4 regions of the Desertibacillus haloalkaliphilus genome follow, and region 2 is predicted to be linked to each of the others. Evidence: riboswitches for the same ligand, from Rfam matches in the RefSeq annotation. Region 2 holds a riboswitch; each other region holds the start of a gene.
What was found. A riboswitch is a leader RNA that binds a small molecule or an ion and turns the genes downstream of it on or off. The one in region 2 is predicted to bind cyclic di-GMP.

Region 1: another riboswitch for cyclic di-GMP. It lies ahead of KH400_RS07425 (methyl-accepting chemotaxis protein); the one in region 2 lies ahead of KH400_RS04875 (Ig-like domain-containing domain).
Region 3: another riboswitch for cyclic di-GMP. It lies ahead of KH400_RS06850 (hypothetical protein); the one in region 2 lies ahead of KH400_RS04875 (Ig-like domain-containing domain).
Region 4: another riboswitch for cyclic di-GMP. It lies ahead of KH400_RS06715 (response regulator transcription factor); the one in region 2 lies ahead of KH400_RS04875 (Ig-like domain-containing domain).

What each region holds. Positions count from the first base shown of each region.
Region 1 covers NZ_JAHPIV010000005.1:188,632-191,806, forward strand. The annotation lists gene hpaB (4-hydroxyphenylacetate 3-monooxygenase, oxygenase component) at 1-790, opposite strand, end outside; cyclic di-GMP riboswitch class I at 1,025-1,108, shown strand; gene KH400_RS07425 (methyl-accepting chemotaxis protein) at 1,523-3,175, shown strand, end outside.
Region 2 covers NZ_JAHPIV010000003.1:187,860-191,034, reverse strand. The annotation lists gene KH400_RS04880 (putative bifunctional diguanylate cyclase/phosphodiesterase) at 1-137, opposite strand, end outside; gene KH400_RS04875 (Ig-like domain-containing domain) at 548-1,699, opposite strand; cyclic di-GMP riboswitch class I at 1,718-1,812, opposite strand; gene fabZ (3-hydroxyacyl-ACP dehydratase FabZ) at 2,032-2,454, opposite strand; gene KH400_RS04865 (transposase) at 2,637-3,175, opposite strand, start outside.
Region 3 covers NZ_JAHPIV010000005.1:58,226-61,400, reverse strand. The annotation lists gene KH400_RS06860 (methyl-accepting chemotaxis protein) at 1-666, opposite strand, end outside; gene KH400_RS06855 (hypothetical protein) at 718-1,428, opposite strand; gene KH400_RS06850 (hypothetical protein) at 1,468-1,836, opposite strand; cyclic di-GMP riboswitch class I at 1,923-2,009, opposite strand; gene KH400_RS06845 (SDR family NAD(P)-dependent oxidoreductase) at 2,295-3,041, shown strand.
Region 4 covers NZ_JAHPIV010000005.1:20,294-23,468, reverse strand. The annotation lists gene KH400_RS06720 (methyl-accepting chemotaxis protein) at 1-535, opposite strand, end outside; gene KH400_RS06715 (response regulator transcription factor) at 606-1,256, opposite strand; cyclic di-GMP riboswitch class I at 1,416-1,502, opposite strand; gene KH400_RS06710 (sensor domain-containing diguanylate cyclase) at 1,604-2,815, opposite strand; gene KH400_RS06705 (PilZ domain-containing protein) at 2,879-3,175, opposite strand, start outside.

The sequences.
Region 1 (3,175 bases), on a different contig from region 2:
CTACATGATCAAAGACAAGGATTGTATCCATTTCCTCATATTTAGAACTGAGTGGATGGTTAAAAGAAGAATCGCCACCAACGAAAGATTCTCTACATATAAATTTTAAACCTTTTGTATTCGAAGGAATGGAAAAGGCAAATGCTTCATCTGCCTCAAAGAATAGCTTTGGTGCACTAAAAACAAGCACTTCATCAGTTAAGCCCCCTTGTGTAGCGAGGAGACGTGCCCCTTTAATGATTAATCCGTCGTTATTTTTGTCAACGACTTTGGCGGAGGTTGGTTCTTGAGAAGATTCAATATAGGCCTGGGAACGATTAACTTGTGGAGTAATGAATGTATGTGTGAATGAAAGGTCCTCTTCTCTAGCTAATTCATAAAGGGAAAGGATGTTTTCCGGGAAGCAATTCTCTCGACTTTCTAAAAGAGGCGTTGACGAGGCAAAGCTCATAAGCACTGTATTCATATAGTCGGGGGATCTTCCCATCATACCGCCTGTATGTCTTGCCCAATGTTCCATCATTTTACGCCTTTTCAGTAGATCTTCCTTCGATTTTGGTTGTAAGAAAGAAAGTCCAATAGGGTCATTCGTTTTTGGTGATAAAAAGGTCATCTCGTCTTTTATGTTGGTTTTCGTTTGGAGGTCATAAAGGGATGCTTTTGTATGAAGCAATCCACTAAAGGCGGGGTGTTCAGAGATCTTTCCTTTTACGCGTTCTCCATCTAACCAAATTTCGGGATTTAGCTGATTTAAGCGGTTGATATAATCCTTACCGTTAATAACTCCCATCGTACCACTCCCTAAGCACAATAAAAATTCAAGAAGTTCGTAGAGTATCGCTGTTATTTTATGAGGTTATAGGTTCGTCCGGTTCCATATTTTTATCTACGAAAATAACTTCCCTTTTTGTCGAAATAGTATTATTATTAGGGAGTAGTACTAATGTAGTATGTATATGAAAATCGGGTCGATCGCAAAGTAGATCTATGTTCCCTTACATTTATTCAACCGGTTATTTAATGTCATCGATAATGGCAAACCTAGCGAAAGTTAGGGGCGCAAAGCCACGGGCCTAAAGTTGCTTACTATGGTCGCCGGGTTACCGAAAGAATTGGAATGCAAGTAAGAGGATTATTATTACATTCATTACGTGATCGTTATGGCTATAGTCGAGTTACTTTAACAGCTATCTTTCTTTTAGAGGGACTTTGTCATGATCGTGAAGTAATCTTTTGTATAAATAAATCTTTACCCGTCCACCTTTCTTTTGGTGGGCTTTTTTATGTGTCTAGCTCAGGCGCCATCGGCCCGAGGTCACTTCGGTCAGTCAAGAAGAAGCAAAGAAACGCTTCTGCTTGCCAGCCCTGCAGTGCTGGTCGCCGATAAGCGGGTGTCTTGCGCCTTTCGGAATTATATAGAAAAAATCGATGCCAGCATGGTGGTAAGTAGATAATAAATGAACTGTAAGATGTAAGTTTTAGTGATCGAGTTTTAAGGAATTCATTGAAAGGAGTGATAGGTATGAAAAGTCTAAAGTTGAAAATCTTAGGTGGTTTTGGTTTAGTACTTTTAACTGTATTGATTATGGCAATATTCGGCTATGTTGGGATGTCGAACTATACCGATGATGTTAGACAAATGGTAGAAGAGGAATATGAGTTATTAAAAGCAGCCGAAGAAATGAAACATAACGTTACATACCGTGTTGTAACAGCACGTGGATATATTTTATATGGAGATCCTACACTGGTTGAGGAATTTGAGGAACTGACAGAGTATTCAATTGCTACTCAAGAAATGTTAATAGAAACCTTAGGAAATGATCCTGAATATGCCGATGCGATTGCAACTGCCGATGAAAGAACGGCAAGGTGGAGAACGTTAATAACAGATGAAGTCGTTCCTACCTTTGATGATCACGACGGGGTTTATGGAAACGGGAACCCAGATCAATACTCGCATACATTTAAAAGACCATCATTTGAAGAAACTATCGATATTATGGAAGAGTTCTGCACGATTTATGCTATTGAAGCTATTGAAGCCTGGCAAGAAATATTTGATTTGCAAGATGCTAAAATTGTAGAGCTTGAAAAAGAGTTAATCGATAGTGGACAACTGTTACAGTGGATATTTATTGCTATTTCAGGGGCCGCGATTCTTATTGCTGTAACGGCAGCGTTAATTATTTCGAACATGATTGTTAGACCTATCTCCTCGGCTGCAACACGTTTAGAGGATGTTGCTAATGGGAATTTGACTGGCGAACCATTAGCTGTTCAATCTAAAGATGAAGTTGGAAGGCTAACAGAAAGTTTAAATCAAATGGTAGAAAATTTAAGAGGACTCGTGGGTGAAGTTGAAAGTTCGTCTAGAACTCTCGCCGCCTCCTCAGACCATATGGCTGCTTCGAGTGATGAGATTACCAATGCAATACATAGTATTTCTGGAAATGCTCAGGTCGTGGCAAAGGATGCTGAAAAAGGAAATGCGACAATGTTGGAAGTATCAGAAACATTACTAGAGCTGTCATCATTGATTCAAATTGCTAAAGAAAAATCATTTTCCTCTGCTGATAATTCTAAGATTACTTATAAAACAGCAGAACGTGGTAAAGAGACTGTTCGAGAAGCTGTTGAATGTATGGAAAATATCAAAATATCAACCGATGAAACTGAGCAGTTTATTGAAACATTAAATGAATTCACAAAAGAGATTAAAACGATTACAGAGATGATAACTAATATTTCGCAACAAACGAACTTACTATCACTTAATGCTTCTATTGAAGCAGCTCGCGCTGGGGAAGCAGGGAAAGGCTTTGCCGTTGTTGCTGACGAAGTGCAGAAGTTAGCTGAACAGTCTAGTAAAGGGGCAACAAAAGTTGCGGACTTGATTTCACAAATTTCTAACAGTACAGATGATGCAGTTCGAGCAATTAAAGATAGTAAATCACAAGTTGATCGAGGTACTTCAATTGTAGGTGAATGTGGGGATTCATTAGAAGAAATACTTCAAGCGGTAAGGAAAACTGTGAATGATATCGAAAGTATTTCGGAAGTTGCAAGTGAAGAAATTGCTTCTTCTGAAAAAATCGTTGAACTCATTGATAGCCTAGCAACTGGTATAGAAAATACTTCTGTTAATGCCCAAGAAACATCAACATCGTCCGAT
Region 2 (3,175 bases):
GTAATCTCTTCATACGCTGGGTTAATCGCAATAATCCTCTTTTGGTAATCGGTAATAATTAGACCATCATTCATGTGATTGAATAACTTCCAGACATTTTCATAATCACCAGCAAAGCGTTCAAAATTATCTCTCATGTTATACAGCAAACCCTCGTTGGCACGAGCGATGCCTTCCCTCCCCCATTATTAAAAATTCCCCATTTTTGTAGTTCAACTTGGTACGATTTTTCCCGGTGAATCAAGTGGTAAAACTAGATAGGATGAATATTATATTTATATAGTGTTGATATGAAACTATGTGGTAATAAATGTAAATAAGTTCGTGATTAGGATTAGATATCTGCGACTTTTGTAATATATACATAGTGATTAGAGTTGAAAATAATGTATAAATTAGGATTTTTCTCTATATTACTACTATAAAGCAATCTGTAAACCACGACAATAGTCTGATGGGAGGGCAGGGGTCAGACCCCTTTACATTTGCGCAGCAAAAAAGGCCACCTCACGCTTGAGATCGCCTTTTTGAGAGGGGTCAGACCCCTTTATTCGATTGAGAAGCTCATTGTAATTGACTCCACTAACTTTTGTCCTTCTTCAGATGTAACATCACTACTAATGAACAACATATATGCTTCACCTGTGACGAACGTTTCGACAGGCTCAATAGTTACGGTACCCGTTGCTTCATTATAAGTAATATCAACTTCAATTATTTCTTCCTCAGAGTTCGACACAATAAAGTTTTCACTGTTTACGGTTGATGCATTAAGCTTAGTACTAAACTGAATCGACCACGTTTTATCAGCAGATACCGGAGATACATCTTCTTGTTCGAATTCCTTATTGTTTTCATCGTTAACGATACGGTCAACTAATGAACTTTGCTTTTCTCTTAACGTAGAAAGTGTGCCCTCTGCTAATTCCCGCAGCTGTTCCACTCTTTCAGCTACTTCTTCGGTAGCTTCACTGCTCTTAAGGGAGCCTTTCCCTAATCGGTTTTCGACAGCATTTAATTTATTTAATTGCGCATTTAATTTACCAGCAAAGCTATGATGACGCTGGTTTTCTAATTCTTGTAACTCCTCTTCTAACTCATCAACCATACCTTCTTCATCGCTTGCTTCTTCGTCATTTTGATTATTTTCATCTTCGGAAGCCGCGTTCTCATTAACATCTTCTTCAGTTGCCTCTTCGTGACTAGAGTCTTCATCAGATTCTTCTACCTTCGCTTGCGCTACCACTTCGGCGTCATTTTCGGTAGTAGATTCTTCTCCAGCCGACTTTGTTTCGTCTGATTCTATTTCATTTGAGTGGGCCTCTTCAGCACCCTCTCGTTCTTCTTCTTCACTTACTTCCACAGTTTCATCATTGTTTTGTTGTTCATTATCAAAAGTAATATCAAAATAACTAGCTATATCTGTACGTACACTATAAATATCACTTTCGATACGGTCCAACCGATCATCGATTTTCGCAATATGTTTATCTGATTGTTGTTTAGGTCCTCTCTCTTCCTTTTTCTCTTGGTTAGGAAGTACTCGTTCTTGTTTAGGCTGACCCTTTCCATTGTTTCCGTTATTTCCGCTATGACCTGGATTTCCTTTTCCATTGTTTGCTGCAGCATGTAACGGAGCTGATAGCACTAAACTTAATGCTACTGCAGTGACTATTGTTTTCGACATAAACTTCTTCATTACCAATCCCTCCTCTGTAATGGCAGCTGGCTAGCATAGATAAGCACCATGTTACCCTTAGCCCCTATAGCTTTGTGACATAAGAATTTCTCCAAATTGTACCTTTATTAGTACTAGTTTACCACCGAGGTTTATAAAGGAATATGGTTCCTTTATACCTTTCATATACTAGTCTACTATCCCTATTATTTCCCCAAATTACTGGATATTTTTTTGGGGTCAGACCCCTTTTATTTACGCAGCAAAAAAAGGCCACCTCACGCTTGAGATCGCCTTTTTGAACGGGGTCAGACCCCTGGCTTTTTGCACTACCTTTGTGCGGGGTCTGACCCCTATTTCAATGCAAATGTCATTTCTGTTTCTACTGCTACTTTACCATTGACCGTTGCCGTTGCTTTCCCTTTACCAACTGGTCCACGCAAACGGACAATCTCTACTTCTAATCGCAGCTGATCACCTGGTTTCACTTCTTCTTTGAAGCGGCATTTATCAATTCCGCCAAACAATGCGATTCTTCCGCGGTTTTCTTCCTTCTTCAAGATCGCCACTGCACCTACTTGTGCTAACGCTTCAACAATAAGGACACCAGGCATGACCGGGTACTCTGGGAAGTGACCATTAAAGAAATCTTCATTTGCTGTTACGTTCTTAATACCAACTGCACGTTTCCCTTCTTCAACCTCTTCAATACGGTCAATTAATAAAAATGGGTACCTATGCGGAATAATCTCTTTAATTTCTTCAATTGTAAGCATAGTAAACTGCTCCTCCTTTATAGACCTTTACTTTATGTAGTCCCTTTTTCATTCCCTCATATGGATAAGATTGTCTACCCATTATAGCATAACGACAATGTCAAGACACCTTCAATTGAGACGTGTATAGGTTTCTGTCTTTTGGAGAGGTACAATTATTGGGTTAATGTCTTTTTGCGGGGTCAGACCCCCGCAAGGGACCTTTCAACAAAACGTCGATAATTGAGTGATTGTGGTGATGGGAAGTAGGAGAGAATGCGGTCGGTGTGTAGGAGAGGCATCTTCATATTATAGAGGTAGGCTTTGTAACTACTCCATGGGTAATCTCCGGGGCGTTCTACCATATTTGCGACATATGGATTAAGGTGAATATATTTACTCGCATCCAATTCATAGTCTATGGATTGAATGATCTCAGCACCGTACCTGCCTTGAAAGACGTGGCCAACATAGCGGTGTCGACGGTTGAAGTAGGTTGCATATGATGAGTTTAGGTATTGAATGATATAGCGAGTATCGGTTTGGATCGTTTCTAACTGAAGATGAACGTGGTTTGTCATTAGACAATAAGCATGGAGATAAAAGGGGAATCTTTGACGTGTGGTATCTAGGAGCTGCAAGTAAGTTAAGTGGTCTTGCTCATCATAAAAAAGTGGCATTTTCCGGTTCCCACGGCTCGTTATGTGATAAATTGCACCTGGGTACCAAACGCGTGATTTGC
Region 3 (3,175 bases), on a different contig from region 2:
CGCGCGGGCAGCTTCTATTGACGCATTCAAGGCTAATAAATTAATTTGTTCTGATATTCCTGTAATAACCTTTACAATAGAACCAATTTCGTTTGACTTTTCCCCAAGTTTGTTTATCGCAGAAAATGTTTGATTAATCGTTTGATTAAACTGCTCCATTTTTTCTAACGTGTCCTTTAACTTCTCATTTCCTTCTTGCGTCAACTCTAAGGTCGTGTTTGATTGGTCTGAAATTTCATTTGACCTCACCGATAGATCTTCGGTCGCCTGTGTCATTTCTTCCATAGACATGGCGCTTTCTTCCGTAGCTACTAATTGTTTCTCTAACCCTCTACCTACCTCATCAATCGCTGCTCTGACAATATCAGCTTTCTCAGTCGCATACTCACCAATATCAGCTAGATTTTCTCCTTTTTGATGTGTATGTTTTGAAAATGACAAAAAACTTTCCCTTACACGATTTAAAAACTCGATTAGTTGATTAAATGCGGCATGATCAGAACTTTTTTCATCAACTTTACTACTGACATGACCTGCTGATATCTCTTTCATTCCATTTATAATTTCTTTATTCACGTGATGATGTTTCAAAGAAAAATAGCGGTAAGCAAAATACACTGTTGTTCCCAATAAGATTATAATTAGCCCAAGCATTGTCGCTTCCATGATAAATAAATCCCCTACTTTTTAATATTTGATAAACCGATTATGATCATTTTATAGCTCTCTAATAAGTATATATGTTCCATCAGCTATATTTGCATGAATACCATTTAACCTACTATTATCCTGGTATTTATGTACAATATAATTTCCTTCTAAATCTTTATATTTCTCCATATTGTGATACTTCTCTAGCACACGTACCGACTTCGAGTTTGTCGCTTCAGCTAAAACTGCCTTCAATCCATTTGAAGATGCCTTTGTTATCAATTTATTTCCTAATTGCTGAATAACCTCGTGACGGTTACTTGTTGCTGTCACCCCTAACATGAATATATGCAATAACTCTCCATCGTTGATTTCTTTCCCGTTTCGTTTTTTATAATCTTCCATGAAACGTTTATCAACATCTTCCAAAACATGTAAAATTACATTCATATCATAGAATGAACCTTCAAATACATCTTCTCCGATAATCTCTGGTGCATTTGTGTCTCCGGCAAGTACACCAACAACATTATGATTACGATCTTGAGCGACTACGCAATATCCCTGCTCTACGGTAGAGTCTAAATAATCCTTGGTAAATTTATAGAAATCCTCATAACGTAGCTTTAATTGACCTACCATTGGTTCCTGCACCCATTTTCCTGATACATCTACACCAACAAATGAGCGTGCTAGACAATCAGCTGCTTTCTGTATTAACGTTGTTTGTTCCTTTGTTAAAATTTCATATGTATATAACTCTAGTGTTGTTTCCACTTGTTGACTTCCTTTCAAAGGTTACTATTTTGGACGTGACTATATTGAGCGAGATGCACGATCAATAATCGTACCTGTAAACTTAATTCTTTCAAGTGCATTTCTTATTTGAACTTGAGCAATTTTAGATGCAGGTTTTACTAAAAGGATATCCTTAAAACCTAACTTAGAATAAAACTGCATCGTTTGCTCTAGCTGCGGTACAACTTTTGATGGTACTGGCGTTTGATGTGTAGCATCGACAACAAATGTATACTCTTGTCTAGACACTTTATTAATCGTGTCCTGTAAATCGGCCATGTAACCTTCTGCATCTCCCTCCCTAATTAGCCCATGCACCTGCACATGAATTTCCTTTGCAGCCTCGTCAATTGCCATTTTATATTTCTTTTTATCTACTACTATCATCTCTAAACCTTCTTTCCTATGTCAGTAATGAATAAAAGCTATCCCAGAGGTAAATAGGGATAGCCAAACAACCATTTGTTATTATTCTTGGCAACCCGACTATCTTTATCCAAGAGGATTTTAGACTCGTAGCTTTGCGTCCTTACCTTTCGATAAGTTTGCCTTTTTCTATTATAATGAATAGGGCTAAAATCATGGGCATAAACCCTTTTTATAGCATAAAGGACTTGTCACTCTTTGTCGATACTAGCACGATTTGTCGAAAAATTAGGTAAATAAGGACAATACTAATATCACAACGCTTTTTAAACTTTCGGCAAGTCGCTTTAAACCGATGGACAAGGAAAATAAATTTCAATGATAGACCCGCTTAAAATAAAAAACAGGGATAAACAGTATTTGTATGTTAAAGTCCCATATAGACCAAGCTTTGTATTGAAGAACGAAGGAGTGAGGATATGCCGAATTTAAAAGATGATGTCATTCTTATTACTGGGGCTAACCGGGGGCAAGGTAAAGCTATTGCTCAGCACCTTGCCTCATTAGGGGCTAAAGTGGGAATTGGTGCTCGGAGCTATGATGAGGCTATAGTAGTGGCTAAGTCGATTGGAGAAGATCGCGCCTTTCCGATTCAGTTAGATGTCAGCAAGGAATCCGAATGGAGGGCAGCAGTCGATAAAGTGATAAACAAATTCAATAAGATTGATGTGTTAGTGAATAATGCTGGAGTTTTAAAACGAAAAGCTTTTAAAGAAACAACATTAGAGGACTACCAGCAGTTGATTCATGTTAATCAACTTGGAGTATTCATGGGGATGCAAGCTGTTATTCCACAGATGGAGAAACAGCAAAAAGGCTCCATTATCAACAATGTGTCGATTTCTGCATTTGCTCCAATTAGTAGGTCTTCTACTTACGCTGCAACAAAAGCATCAGTGGTTGCAATGTCAAAAGCCGCAGCTATTGAATTAGGCCCAAAAGGAATTCGAGTGAATATGGTCCATCCGGGTGGAATCGAAACAGAAATGGCCACTCAAGGAGAGGGTGTTCCTGATTATTACGATTCAGTTCCACTAGGACGAATTGGACAGCCAATTGAAATTGCTCAGGTTGTTGCATTCCTTGCCTCTGACGAAAGCTCTTATTGTACGGGCACAGAAATTGTTGTTGATGGTGGAATGACATTAGGTACTACGGACGAGTAAATAAGTGAAACTTCGTTACTGGCGTTTTTCCTGACCTTTAAAGGATTAAATTAGCTAAACCAACATCTATGGATACTGACCCCCATAAAAACCTTGTGCCTCCATAGCAAGGGAATTGATCTGCTCCCTTAAGT
Region 4 (3,175 bases), on a different contig from region 2:
AGTTTGAGACAGCAATTACAGGTCTTTCTGTTATAGGTGAATACATATATTCACTAGCCGATACACCAGGATTTTCAAGCTGCTCATAATAATAAGCTTCTAGTTGTCTGTCAAAGACGTGCCCCACTGATACTTGTCCTACCCCATCTACCAAGACTTGATTATCGTAAGAATAGAACATATTTTCATATAAACCATCGGATGTAGCCACTCGTTCTTCCAAGCTTTTGGCAATGGCACTTAATTGTACTTGATTCACTTCATTGGTTTCAGCTAGTTCATTAAAAAAATCAGTCACATATAGGTCATTAATAATTGAATGAGAAATGTCAAACTGTGAATGAAAGACAGAATCCACTTGCTTGTTCTTTTCCACTGCAAGATGAGTTAATGAACGACTTGCTTCATTTTCCAATGCATTAGAAGTTGCATACAACGTATACACGATGTTGATAACCATGGGCATCAACATACAAATAATAAAAACAGAAAATATTTTAAGAAATAGACGATTTTTAAAAATCCTTTGCTTCATATTAGACTCCTTAAAGTAATATTTCATTCCCCTAGATTCAGAGCGAAACATTGTGAATTATCTCCTCTCATCAGCTTAATGACACCCACCCATTCTTAATCGCTGTAACAGCTGCTGATGTACGATCAGGGACATTTAACTTTTTTAATATAATGTTTATATAATTGCTTACCGTATATGGACTAAGATAAATAGAGTTGCCAATTTCCTTATTTGTCAAACCAAATGATAGTAATTCTAAGATTTCTATTTCCCGCTCTGTTAGTAATTCACAAGAGAATTGTGAATTATTACTCATGGATTTAGGAATTAGGAGTTTTTGGTATTCACTTATGACAACTCGAGTGGCTTCAGCATCTAAATATGAATACCCGTTACGAATAGCTTCTACAAGTTTTGATAATGACTGGCTGTTATAGGACTTCAATGGAAACAATCCTGTAGCACCATATTTTAAAAAGCGTTTTATATCATAATCAGTTGACTTTGTTACTACAATATATTTTTGTGATGTTGGATTCTCTTGGTTCATTTCTTTAAGAAGATTTAAAGATTGTGATCCTTCACAATCACTATCAATAACAAATATGTCCGCTCTAATATTCCCTACGAAATTTTTTGTTTTTATTTGTTCTAATATCCAATCACTTCCCAAAGCATTCTCAATTAATGTAAATAGTGAATCAGAATCCGAAATAATCGTTATCTTTTTTTGTTCCATCAATAACCCGCCCTTATAGTTACTATTCATTCTTTCTAATAATTTTTTAAAATCCTATCAACACATTATAATTAAAAGAACAGATATTTTTTAATATTCCGTCGTTTTTATAAAAAAAGTGACCCCAAGAAACTAGGCTCACTTGTACTTCTAGTATTCTTTGGCAACCCGGCTACCATAGCATAATTGTGCTTTAGGCCCGCAGCTTTGCGCCCTTATCTTTCGATAAGTTTGCCTTTATCAAGTTAAATTTTAAAACTGCTGTGTTTGAAACGATATAAATACTACTAATATGGAACTTTTTTATTAATTAGCGGTGGTAGCATATAACCATTCTTTGCGAAAGGTCATTTAAATATTTTAGAGTTTTGTATCGTGTTCATTAATTTTTCTAATAGTCCAATGTTATTTGACTTTACTTCATGTAAATCATGTGTATAGATTTTATAATTATTTTTTCCTGTACTTTTTGCGAAATACATTGCTTTGTCAGCGTGATCAATCAATGTTTCTTTATCTTCTCCATCATCTGGATACATGCTGATCCCAATACTTACAGAAATATTCACTTCGTTTTCATCGATTGTATAGGGAAGTGCTACGCTATTGAATAAACGGCTTGAAATGACTTCTATTTGATCCTTCGTTGTTTCTTCAAAAACAACGATAAATTCATCTCCACCAATTCGAGCAATAAGATCTTCTTCTCTAATACAATCATTTATACGATTTACTACTGCCTTAAGCAATTTATCCCCAACTTCGTGTCCCATCGTATCATTGACAATTTTAAAATCATCAAGGTCAATAAACATAAGTGAAAAATTATGTTTACTACGCTTCGCACGAGCTAACGCCTTCCTAATGTAACTATATAAATATTTTCGATTTGGCAAATCGGTTAGCTCATCATAATATGCCATTTGTTTTAGTTTATTTTCTAATTCTTTTCGATCTGTAATATCCATGAATTGACCATTAATTTTTGTCAGAATCCCATCCTTGTTTAAGGTTGGTGAAGATATTTTAATTAACCACCTTTGTCCTAATTCAGGATGAAGAATGCGATACTCGACTCTCACCGTTTCTCCTGTCAGCAATTGTTTTTCGGCCTCTTCAACTTTCGTAACATCCTCCTCATGAACCATTTCCTTCCATAATTCATGATGATCTTTAAATGCATCTTGTGAATATCCGTATACTTCGTTAATACCTGCAGAATAATAGATATCTTGATTTGAAAGATCAAAACTATAGATTGCCCCATCAAGGGAATTAAATAGATTTTCGTACTCCTCTTTTTTATTGCTAACTACCATTAGCCGATCTTTTATCTGTTCTTTTTCATGTAACAATTGATTATAACTTTCATATTTTTGTTCATATTTACCGCCTAGTCTCCACACACTGTAGCTAATAAATAATATCCCCGATAAACGCAACCACATTTCTACGCTAAAACCACTTTTGGTATGTTGATAAATATCTATAGCCGCTATTACTAAAATAACAACAAGGACTAACCATCTTTTTTTGTGAACGTTAACCTCATTCTTCATTCTATAGTCTCCTCATAAACCTATTGAGCTAACTGATAAACGATCAGTCATTATTACAAACACTTAATCGTTTTCCTGTCGGATATATTCTTTTAGCCCATTTATCATATCTTCACTCTCACCAATGTCCGTAGACAAATCGATGCCGTAATAATATTCATTCATATTCGCTACCTTTTGCCAAACTACTCTTCCCCGTACAACCCAATCTGAAAGCATAGTAAAATACACTTCGACATCTATTTCATTACGTGTTACCTGTAAATCTAACATTGACATTAATTTCAACCCAGATGGACTAATATCTTGTATTTTCCCTTGACCTTGATTACTTTCGATCTCCTCTCCATTAATTTTTAT